DNA from 2 places in the Shewanella sp. SM71 genome. Region 1 is predicted to be linked to the other one. Evidence: riboswitches for the same ligand, from Rfam matches in the RefSeq annotation. Region 1 holds a riboswitch; the other holds the start of a gene.
The links. A riboswitch is a leader RNA that binds a small molecule or an ion and turns the genes downstream of it on or off. The one in region 1 is predicted to bind lysine.
Positions count from the first base shown of each region.

Region 1 (4,577 bases):
GAAGGTCAACCCACCTTCGTCAGCTATAACGAAGTCACCACTATGTTCCATGAAATGGGTCACGGCACCCACGGCATGTTCTCTAAAGTGACTTATCCAAGTCTGGCGGGTACCTCGGTTTCACGCGACTTTGTCGAATTTCCATCGACGTTTGAAGAAGATTGGGCAGCCCATCCAAAAGTGTTAGCGAACTACGCGAAACACTACGAAACGGGCAAACCCATTCCCGATGAACTGCTGCAAAAACTACTGAAATCTGGCAGTTTCAACCAAGGCTTTGACACACTGGAATACATGGCCGCTGCATTAGTAGACATGGAATGGCATTCATTAAGCCCAGAGACGCCGCTGCAAGATGTACCAACCTTTGAAGCCAATGCCCTGAAAAAGCACGGCTTAAACATCAGTGCCGTACCTCCGCGTTATAAGTCGACCTATTTTGCCCACGCCTTCCCCGGCGGTTACTCGGCAAGTTATTACGCTTATATGTGGAGTGAGATTTTAGCGGCGGATGCGTTTGCCTATGTACAAACCCAAGGCGGGCTCAATCGTGAAATCGGCATGAAGTACCGCAAAACGATCCGTGAAGTGGGTAATAGCATAGCGCCAATGGACGCCTACAAAAACTTCCGCGGACAAGAGCCAACCACGGAAGGCTTACTTAAACGCCGCGGTCTAGATCAAGCACGCTAAGCTAAGAGTTGATAGCCTTGATGCTATAGACTAGAGATAAAAACAAACTCAGCCTTAACCAAAAAAATCAGCCAGCATAATGCTGGCTGATTTATTTTGACTTATTTGTCGTGAACGTTTGCAGTGAAAGGTTTCAATTAACGTCTAGCTAATTGTGCCTTTAGATTTGATTTTAAGTACGATAATACTGATCACAAATGCCACACTACAAGCCACTAAACCCGCGACAACAGACTCGGTAAATCCAAGTGCCACATAACCCACTAAGCTAATAAACGCCGCAATAAGTGCATAAGGTAGCTGAGTTACCACATGGTCGATGTGGTGGCAACTGGCGCCCGTAGACGACAAGATAGTCGTGTCGGAAATTGGCGAGCAGTGATCGCCAAATACAGCCCCCGCCAGCACAGAGGCAAGCATAGGCAACATCATGCCAGTGTGGCTTCCCATCGCCATATCAGCAGCAATCGGCAACATGATCCCGAACGTACCCCAGCTAGTACCAGTTGAGAACGCGGTAATACCTGCTAGCACAAACATTAAGGCGGGTAAAAACGCGAACGGAATATTTCCTGTTGCTAAACTCGCCATAAACTTACCGGTTTCGAGTTGACCAATCACACCTGCGATTGTCCAAGCAAATAACAGGATATAAATCGCTGGCAGCATAGAGCGAGCGCCCTGCACTATACCTTTGACTATCATCAATTTCTCAACGCCTTGCACTAAATTCAATATCAGCGAAACCGCTAGACCAATTAATGCACCAAAGAAAAGCGATGAACTGACATCGGTTTTCTCAAAAGCAGAAATAATATTAAATTCAATCCCTTCCGCCGCGAGTACTTGAGCGCCACTGTTAATCATAAAATAGAGGGTTGCAAATACCAACACGGTAATCGGCAGAAATAGACCTAAAATCTTACCGGTTTCGGCTTCAGGTAAATCCGCGTTCGCCCCAGGCGGTAATCCTTTAGACTCATCGTATAAATTACCACGTTGGGCATTGAGCTCATGCTCACGCATTGGCCCAACATCTAATCCCATAAAGACAACAAAAAGTAATAATAACAAGGAGAAGATTGCGTAAAAGTTCATCGGGATCATTTGAATAAAAATACTCAAATGACCCGTATCAGCAAAACCATGGGCAGTTAATATCCCGCCAATGAGTGCGATAATATAAGCGCCCCAGCTCGAAACTGGAGAAATAACGCACACAGGCGCGGCAGTAGAATCTAATAAATAAGCTAACTTAGCACGGGAAACATAATAACGATCGGTAACAGGTCGAGCGACCGAACCAACAACTAAACTATTGAAATAATCATCAATAAAAACTACGCAACCTAAAAACATGGTCAATAGTTTAGCATCACGTTTATTACGTATATGTAAACGAGCCCAATCGGCAAAAGCCCGCGCGCTGCCACTTACGGTAATTAACGCTGTAATCATTCCCAGTACAATTAAGAAACCGAGAATATATAAGTTCCACGAATTTAGACCTTTATCAGTCCAAAAAAGCCCTTTAACGCCATTAAATACAAACTCACCCGTTGCTAAAGGTGAAAATTGATTGAGCAATAAAGCACCAATTAAAATACCTAACCCCAAAGAAAGCAGTACACGGCGAGTCAAGATCGCCAACACGATAGCCACCGCAGGCGGCAACAAGGAAAGTGCCGAATCGGCATAATTCATAACAGTCATTGATTATTATCTTCGTTAAATACGAATGGAGGGCGACTGAACTGGTGGGAAAAGGCAATAGATACCCAAGGTCACCTGTCCTATCAGTAGCGCTCCATAGTAACTATTCCCAATATCCATATCGGAAAATACTATGGCAGTGCTGCACCTATTAGGTACAACCCCAGCAGTTGATCGTGATAAATCGAACCACTTCGGCACCAAATCCTTTCGCAATCGATCAACGGAATCACCCTACTGATCACTACTAATATTTGGCGCGCCTCTACTTCTAAGAACGCCCTTGCACGGGCGTGAGGCACATAAAAACATAAGCGGCTTAGCAGATGCTACCGCAAAGCCACTTAATGTGACCTAGATCACAGATAAAATCAACTGAGACTTGTAATCAGCTCAGGAACCGCCTCAAACAGATCTGCAACGAGTCCATAATCGGCAACTTGAAAAATCGGCGCTTCAGGATCTTTGTTGATTGCAACGATGACTTTAGCGTCTTTCATGCCGGCTAAATGCTGAATCGCGCCAGAAATACCGACGGCAATATACAAGTTTGGCGCAACGATTTTACCGGTTTGACCCACTTGTAAATCGTTAGGCACAAAACCTGCGTCAACTGCGGCGCGTGATGCGCCAACTGCTGCACCGAGCTTGTCAGCAAGTTGCTCTAACATGCCGAAGTTTTCACCACTGCCCATGCCTCGGCCGCCAGATACGATAATGCCAGCATTGCCTAACTCTGGACGGGCAGAAACTGTCAGCGATTGAGAAACAAACTGAGTTCTCGCTTCAAACACTTTATCAAGTGTCGTCACAGCCGCACTGTTACCTTCTGGCGCAGCGTCAAACGCACTGGCGCGCACTGTCATCACTTTAATGGCATCATGGCTTTGCACTGTCGCTAAGGCGTTACCCGCATACACAGGGCGCACAAAGGTATCGGCATTGACGACGGTAATAACTTCTGAGATTTGCGCGACATCTAATAATGCCGCAACGCGCGGAAGCGTGTCCTTACCTAAACTTGAAGCCGAGGCCAGAATGTGACCATAGTTTGGCGCTAAGTCCACCAGCAATTTGGCAAAATTTTCCGCTAAATGCGCTTCATACACGCTGGCATCGGCAACGAGTACTTGGCTAACGCCTTGTAGTGCCTGCGCCGCTTGGACAACCGCGCCACATTGGTGACCCGCAACCAAGACATGTACTTCATCGCCTATGGCGCGGGCGGCGGTAACAATTTTTGCCGTATCGAGTTTCAGTGCAGCATTATCATGTTCAGCTAATACTAAAATGGCCATTTAGATCACCTTCGCTTCATTTTTTAACTTTTCAACTAGCTCAGCTACCGACGCTACCATGATGCCCGCTTTACGTTCAGCTGGCGGAGTGACCTTCACAATCGTTTGGTGACTCTTTAACGTCACGCCTAAGTCTGCCACAGTAAATACTTCTAATGGCTTACGCTTGGCTTTCATTATGTTAGGCAATGAAGCGTAACGGGGTTCGTTCAAACGTAGATCGGCAGTCACGACAGCAGGTAAAGGCAGTTTGAGAGTTTGCATGCCGCCGTCAATTTCACGGGTGACTTGTAATGTATTCGCTTCTAATTTGATTTCTGAAGCAAAGGTCGCCTGTGGCATATCCATTAACGCGGCAAACATTTGGCCAGTTTGGTTATTATCACCATCGATGGATTGCTTACCAAAAATCACCAGCTCTGCTTGTTCTTTGTCTTGTACCGCTTTGAGCAATTTGGCGATAGACAATGGCACGAGCTCTTCTTCAGTATCGATATGAATCGCACGATCTGCGCCTAATGCAAGCGCGGTACGCAGTTGTTCTTGCACGGTTTTATTACCAATACTGACAACAACCACTTCAGTAGCGCTACCCGCTTCTTTTAAACGAACCGCTTCTTCTACTGCGATTTCACAAAAAGGGTTCAACGCCATTTTTAGGTTTGCAGTGTCAACACTTGTATTGTCAGCTTTGACCCTGACCTTCACATTGGCATCAACAACGCGCTTAACGGGCACCAATACTTTCATAGGGTTTCCTTCCTACACTTTCATGTACATGGACAAAACATTGGTTAATACCAATGCAGGATAGAGCAACTTTACGTCCTGTTAACGTTAACGTCAACCAAAGTCAAACGCCTGTTTGTATTT
Region 1 covers NZ_JAKKRW010000006.1:156,365-160,941, forward strand. The annotation lists gene L5L97_RS07905 (M3 family metallopeptidase) at 1-693, shown strand, start outside; gene L5L97_RS07910 (Na+/H+ antiporter NhaC family protein) at 838-2,406, opposite strand; lysine riboswitch at 2,486-2,682, opposite strand; gene L5L97_RS07915 (electron transfer flavoprotein subunit alpha/FixB family protein) at 2,778-3,704, opposite strand; gene L5L97_RS07920 (electron transfer flavoprotein subunit beta/FixA family protein) at 3,705-4,454, opposite strand.

Region 2 (4,577 bases), on a different contig from region 1:
GTCAATATTGGCGGGATACCGGGCGCGGACAACACTTGGGCCTTCGCCACCTTCTGCGGCATATTAATCTCACTCGTCGCCCTGCAAATGGCGCTGTTTTATCGATTTAAGTGGTTATAGCCACCTTAACACAACAAAGCCAATCAATTAGGATTGGCGTTGTTTTCGTTCATTCTTATAAGCTGAATGTTATGAGCTAATGCTTATGCTCTAAGCGGGCGATTATGTCGTTGGCAACTCAAACACAGTGGTCATCACTTTATAAAGCTCAGTTCCTTGGTGCACTGACGCCGAAGCAAAGTGCAAAATCGGCACGCAGTCCTGCGGCAAACTGACCGTTTTTAGCTCATCCGCCGTACCGTATAAATCCATTCGCAGCAAATTCACTAAGGGCTGCCCCGCAGCCAATGGCTCACCCACAGGTGCAAGGTATTCCACTAAGCCAGAACTTGGCGCGTGATACTTTTTATAGTCTTTAAGGTAACAACCAAAGCGCGACATTTTAGCAGGCGCAACGGTTTCAGCTATTACGCCTCGGTGGCTTAAATACGCCAAAATCCCTTGAGCATCAACCAACGCATCCTCAAGACAGACACGCTCTTGACTCGCCAATTCTAAGGTTAACGCTGACACTGCAACCCCTAAATCGCGCCCTTGAGATTTTGCAAAATCACTCAATTGCCACCAAGGACAAAACGCCGCCTCATCCATGGCGCCACCAAAGGCATTGGGGATAATGAGCGTATAAGGGATCGACAAAAACTGCGCAGCAGCTAAGTCATATTCAGGACAATACAAGTGCTTACAGGATTTAGGACCTGTATGTAGATCGAGCACTATATCCGCGCTGTGGGCCATAATCTGCAGATTAACCGCGAGCCGATGGCCAGTAGTAATGCCCCATTCATGACGCAATTTTTGCTGACAAGCTTCAACCAAAGTACTGCGATAGGCTTGGATCAGTTCGCTATCACTCAGCTTGGCATGTTCCCCATACCAAGTCGGCAAATCGATTGCATGATTCAAATACTCACGATTCCAGTTCGCGCCTGTAATAGGATCAAATCGGCCAAGGGTAAACTCACCACTTTTTTGGTTGATCCCGAGTGGATTGGCCAATGGCACTAAGGTGATTTCGCCGCGGATGTCACAGTGTTCAAGCTGCTTCATCAACTGATAAATCACCGCATTACCTTGAACTTCAGCACCGTGGACATTGGCCTGAATATACACTTTGGGGCCAGTCGCCTTATCGTCACTCGGTTTGAAATGGTAGATAGGCAAAGTAAGTGCTTGCCCTGCGGCAAGCTCCCCGATTTGCAGAGACGATGTTGTCGGCAACATACTAAACGCCTTCGAACAGATTTTGATGCAGCGATTTAACCACTTGCGCCGCTTCCGATTCGGCCACTAACACACACAGATTATGTGGGCTGGCACCTTGGCAAATCATCCGAACATTGTGTGGTTCTAACACTTCAAATACACGGCGACAAATACCCGGCGTCGTCGCAATACGATTACCGATAATCGCCACTAAGGCCAATCCATCTTCAACTCGCACACGACAATGCTGTGATAATTCTTGCAGCAATGCCTCACTCAACAGACCTTGACCACTTGAATCTGAACCGGTTTTATCGAGGGTTAGAGACACATTCACTTCTGATGTGGTAATCAAATCCACACTGATCTTATGTCGCGCTAATGTCGCAAAGGTTTCCGCTAAAAAGCCCTGCGCATGCAGCATTTGCAAGCTGTGAAGATTTAACAGGGTTTGATCGCGGCGCAAAGCCACAGCACGGAATACGGGCGCATCTTCCACTTGATGACGGATCCAAGTCCCGCCTTTTTCAGGCTCTTTACTTGAACCCACAAACACTTGAATTTGCTGACGAACGGCAGGAAGAATAGTCGCAGGATGCAATACCTTGGCACCAAAGGTCGCCATCTCGGCGGCTTCATTGAAACTGATCTCGGCAATCGGAAAAGCATTGGGCGCAAGGCGCGGATCGGTTGTATAAATCCCAGCGACATCGGTCCAAATTTCGACCGCTGAGGCGCGTAGCGCTTCGGCTAACAACGCAGCAGAATAATCACTACCGCCGCGACCTAACGTGGTCGTTTGACCGGCGTCATCGGCACCGATAAAGCCTTGCGTGACAATCACTTGTTCCGCTAACAGTGGCTGTAGATAATCACGAGCTAGAGTCGCAATCTGCTCGACCTGAGGTTCGGCGCGGCCAAAGTGGCTGTCAGTACGTAACACTCGGCGCACATCAAAGGCACTTGAGTTGACACCTTTCTCACGGATCACCGCCGAAAACAACGCTGAAGAACATTGCTCACCGAGGGACAACAACTCATCCATGGTCGCTTTGCTGCGTTGTGATGCAAGCGCTTCACTCAATACCGACATACGACTCAATAATTTATCTAATGCGGCGGCCACATCGTTAGGACGACCGAGCTTATCTAAAATCGCATATTGAATTTGGGCAATTTGTTTTAATCGCTGTAATCGGCCATCGTCGTTGATCGATTCTTGGGTCAATTCCACTAGTAGATTCGTCACGCCGCTCGAAGCGCTGACCACGACTAAACGACAATGAGGATTAGCTAACACTATATCGGCACAGCGATTCATAGCGTTATAGTCGGCGACTGAGGTGCCACCAAATTTTGCAACAACGAGGGACATTAGCGCACCTCCGTGAAACACGTAGGGCAACAAATAAATGCAGATTGAATAAGATATTGAATAACTAACATGATCACACTCCGAACTGACTTCGTTCGAAGAGCCTGGTGCTCAATGATAACGCACCCCAAAAGAAGGGAAACAGCAATCGTCACCAGAAGCTCTCCACCAATTACAGGTGACAATCGTCAGGATTCAGCCTGAGCGACCGACATAAACATGCAGCAACCATATCTATGCCTCGGCGTTAATCTCCCTCATCAGTCATCGCTGGAGTTTGTGCTCCTCTGACCGACTACCTAGTTAACGCTCCTCTTCTGTTCCTTTCCTAGGAAAGGGACGAAAAAAGTAGCAATAAACCCCTAATGAAGTCAATGCTAATTTCATAACAAATGAACAATTTAAATAAAATCTTTTGAAAACAACTAAGTGTTCAAATCGGGTAGCTCGTATACCAGCTGCACATAATCTCTAAATTTACCTAAACACACTTCATCATGTCCATCCAAGGTGCAAGGCACTAAGCTCACATCCCCTTGTTCGACAACATAAATCGCATATTGATTAAATTTCTTACCCAATTGCAATGCCATCGTTCTATCGATAAACACGGCCCAACTTTTTTCCATGTGGGATAAATCCGGTGCTGCGCCCACTAAAGCACGATAAGGGCTACCGAGTAATTCAATTTCACGGAGAAGTTGGCGATCGAGTAAACGGTTTTGGCTAGGAGAGAGAAGCTTTGAAGCGGGATTATGAGCGGTAATAACAGCAAAGGAAAAATCACAGGATAATGCTTGAGTCAGCAAAAACAACGGCGCTTGGTAACATTGCCACAAATTTTGAGTCGTATTGTCCATTGGTAGTCTAGTCGAAAAATGAACCCAAGCTAGTGTAGCAGAGTGATTGTAAAATCCAAAGAGGCGTGAACTGGCTCACAGGAATAAGAAATACATTAGTTATACTAATCAATAGCTAAAGTAAATATCATGGTAAAAACCCCTGCTCACCTAAAATTTGTTAACATTTCATTTGTTAACAAATGACTAAAACGAGTACAATGTACGTACTGGTGAGTTGAAACAGATTGAGCAAGATGCTTATCGTTCAATACAGTTTGTTACATATATCGCTTAAAGTAACGTGAACTGACCGGGCATCTGTTTAAAATCTGTTCTACATTTGATTTGTCTTTTAAACATTTAAAAAAAACAATAGTTAAGGAACTTATTCTAACTATTGCTTATCGAAGTTGGTACTGATTACGTTTTCTCGTATTACACTTAAACGTGCACTTAATCTACATCCAGATATAGATGTCACCGTAAAGATTTTCCTTTTGAGCACAAAGCAGTTCAAGGAAGTATCAACGCTTTTATGAATATAAGAGCCCGAAGTAAGTTGCTCTTATTGGTTAGTATAAACTGATTAAAATTTAGGTAAATAATATGCAAAATCCGCACATTCTGATCGTTGAAGATGAAGCCGTTACCCGTAACACGCTGAGAAGTATTTTCGAGGCAGAAGGGTATGTGGTAACTGAGGCCAATGATGGCGCAGAAATGCATAAGGCTATGCAGGAAAACAAAATTAACTTGGTCGTTATGGACATTAACTTGCCAGGTAAGAATGGTCTATTGTTGGCACGTGAACTACGTGAAATCAACAACATCGGTCTTATCTTCCTGACAGGTCGTGACAACGAAGTCGACAAAATTCTTGGACTTGAAATTGGCGCGGACGATTATATTACCAAGCCGTTCAACCCACGTGAATTAACGATTCGTGCTCGTAACCTTCTGACTCGTGTCAACAGCGCTGGCGCTGAAGTCGAAGAAAAGAGCTCAGTAGAATACTACCGCTTCAATGATTGGAG
Region 2 covers NZ_JAKKRW010000014.1:14,650-19,226, forward strand. The annotation lists gene L5L97_RS14340 (zinc transporter ZntB) at 1-120, shown strand, start outside; gene L5L97_RS14345 (succinylglutamate desuccinylase/aspartoacylase family protein) at 223-1,344, opposite strand; gene lysC (lysine-sensitive aspartokinase 3) at 1,346-2,701, opposite strand; lysine riboswitch at 2,852-3,026, opposite strand; gene L5L97_RS14355 (DUF3293 domain-containing protein) at 3,127-3,561, opposite strand; gene arcA (two-component system response regulator ArcA) at 4,150-4,577, shown strand, end outside.
Region 2: another riboswitch for lysine. It lies ahead of lysC (lysine-sensitive aspartokinase 3); the one in region 1 lies ahead of L5L97_RS07910 (Na+/H+ antiporter NhaC family protein).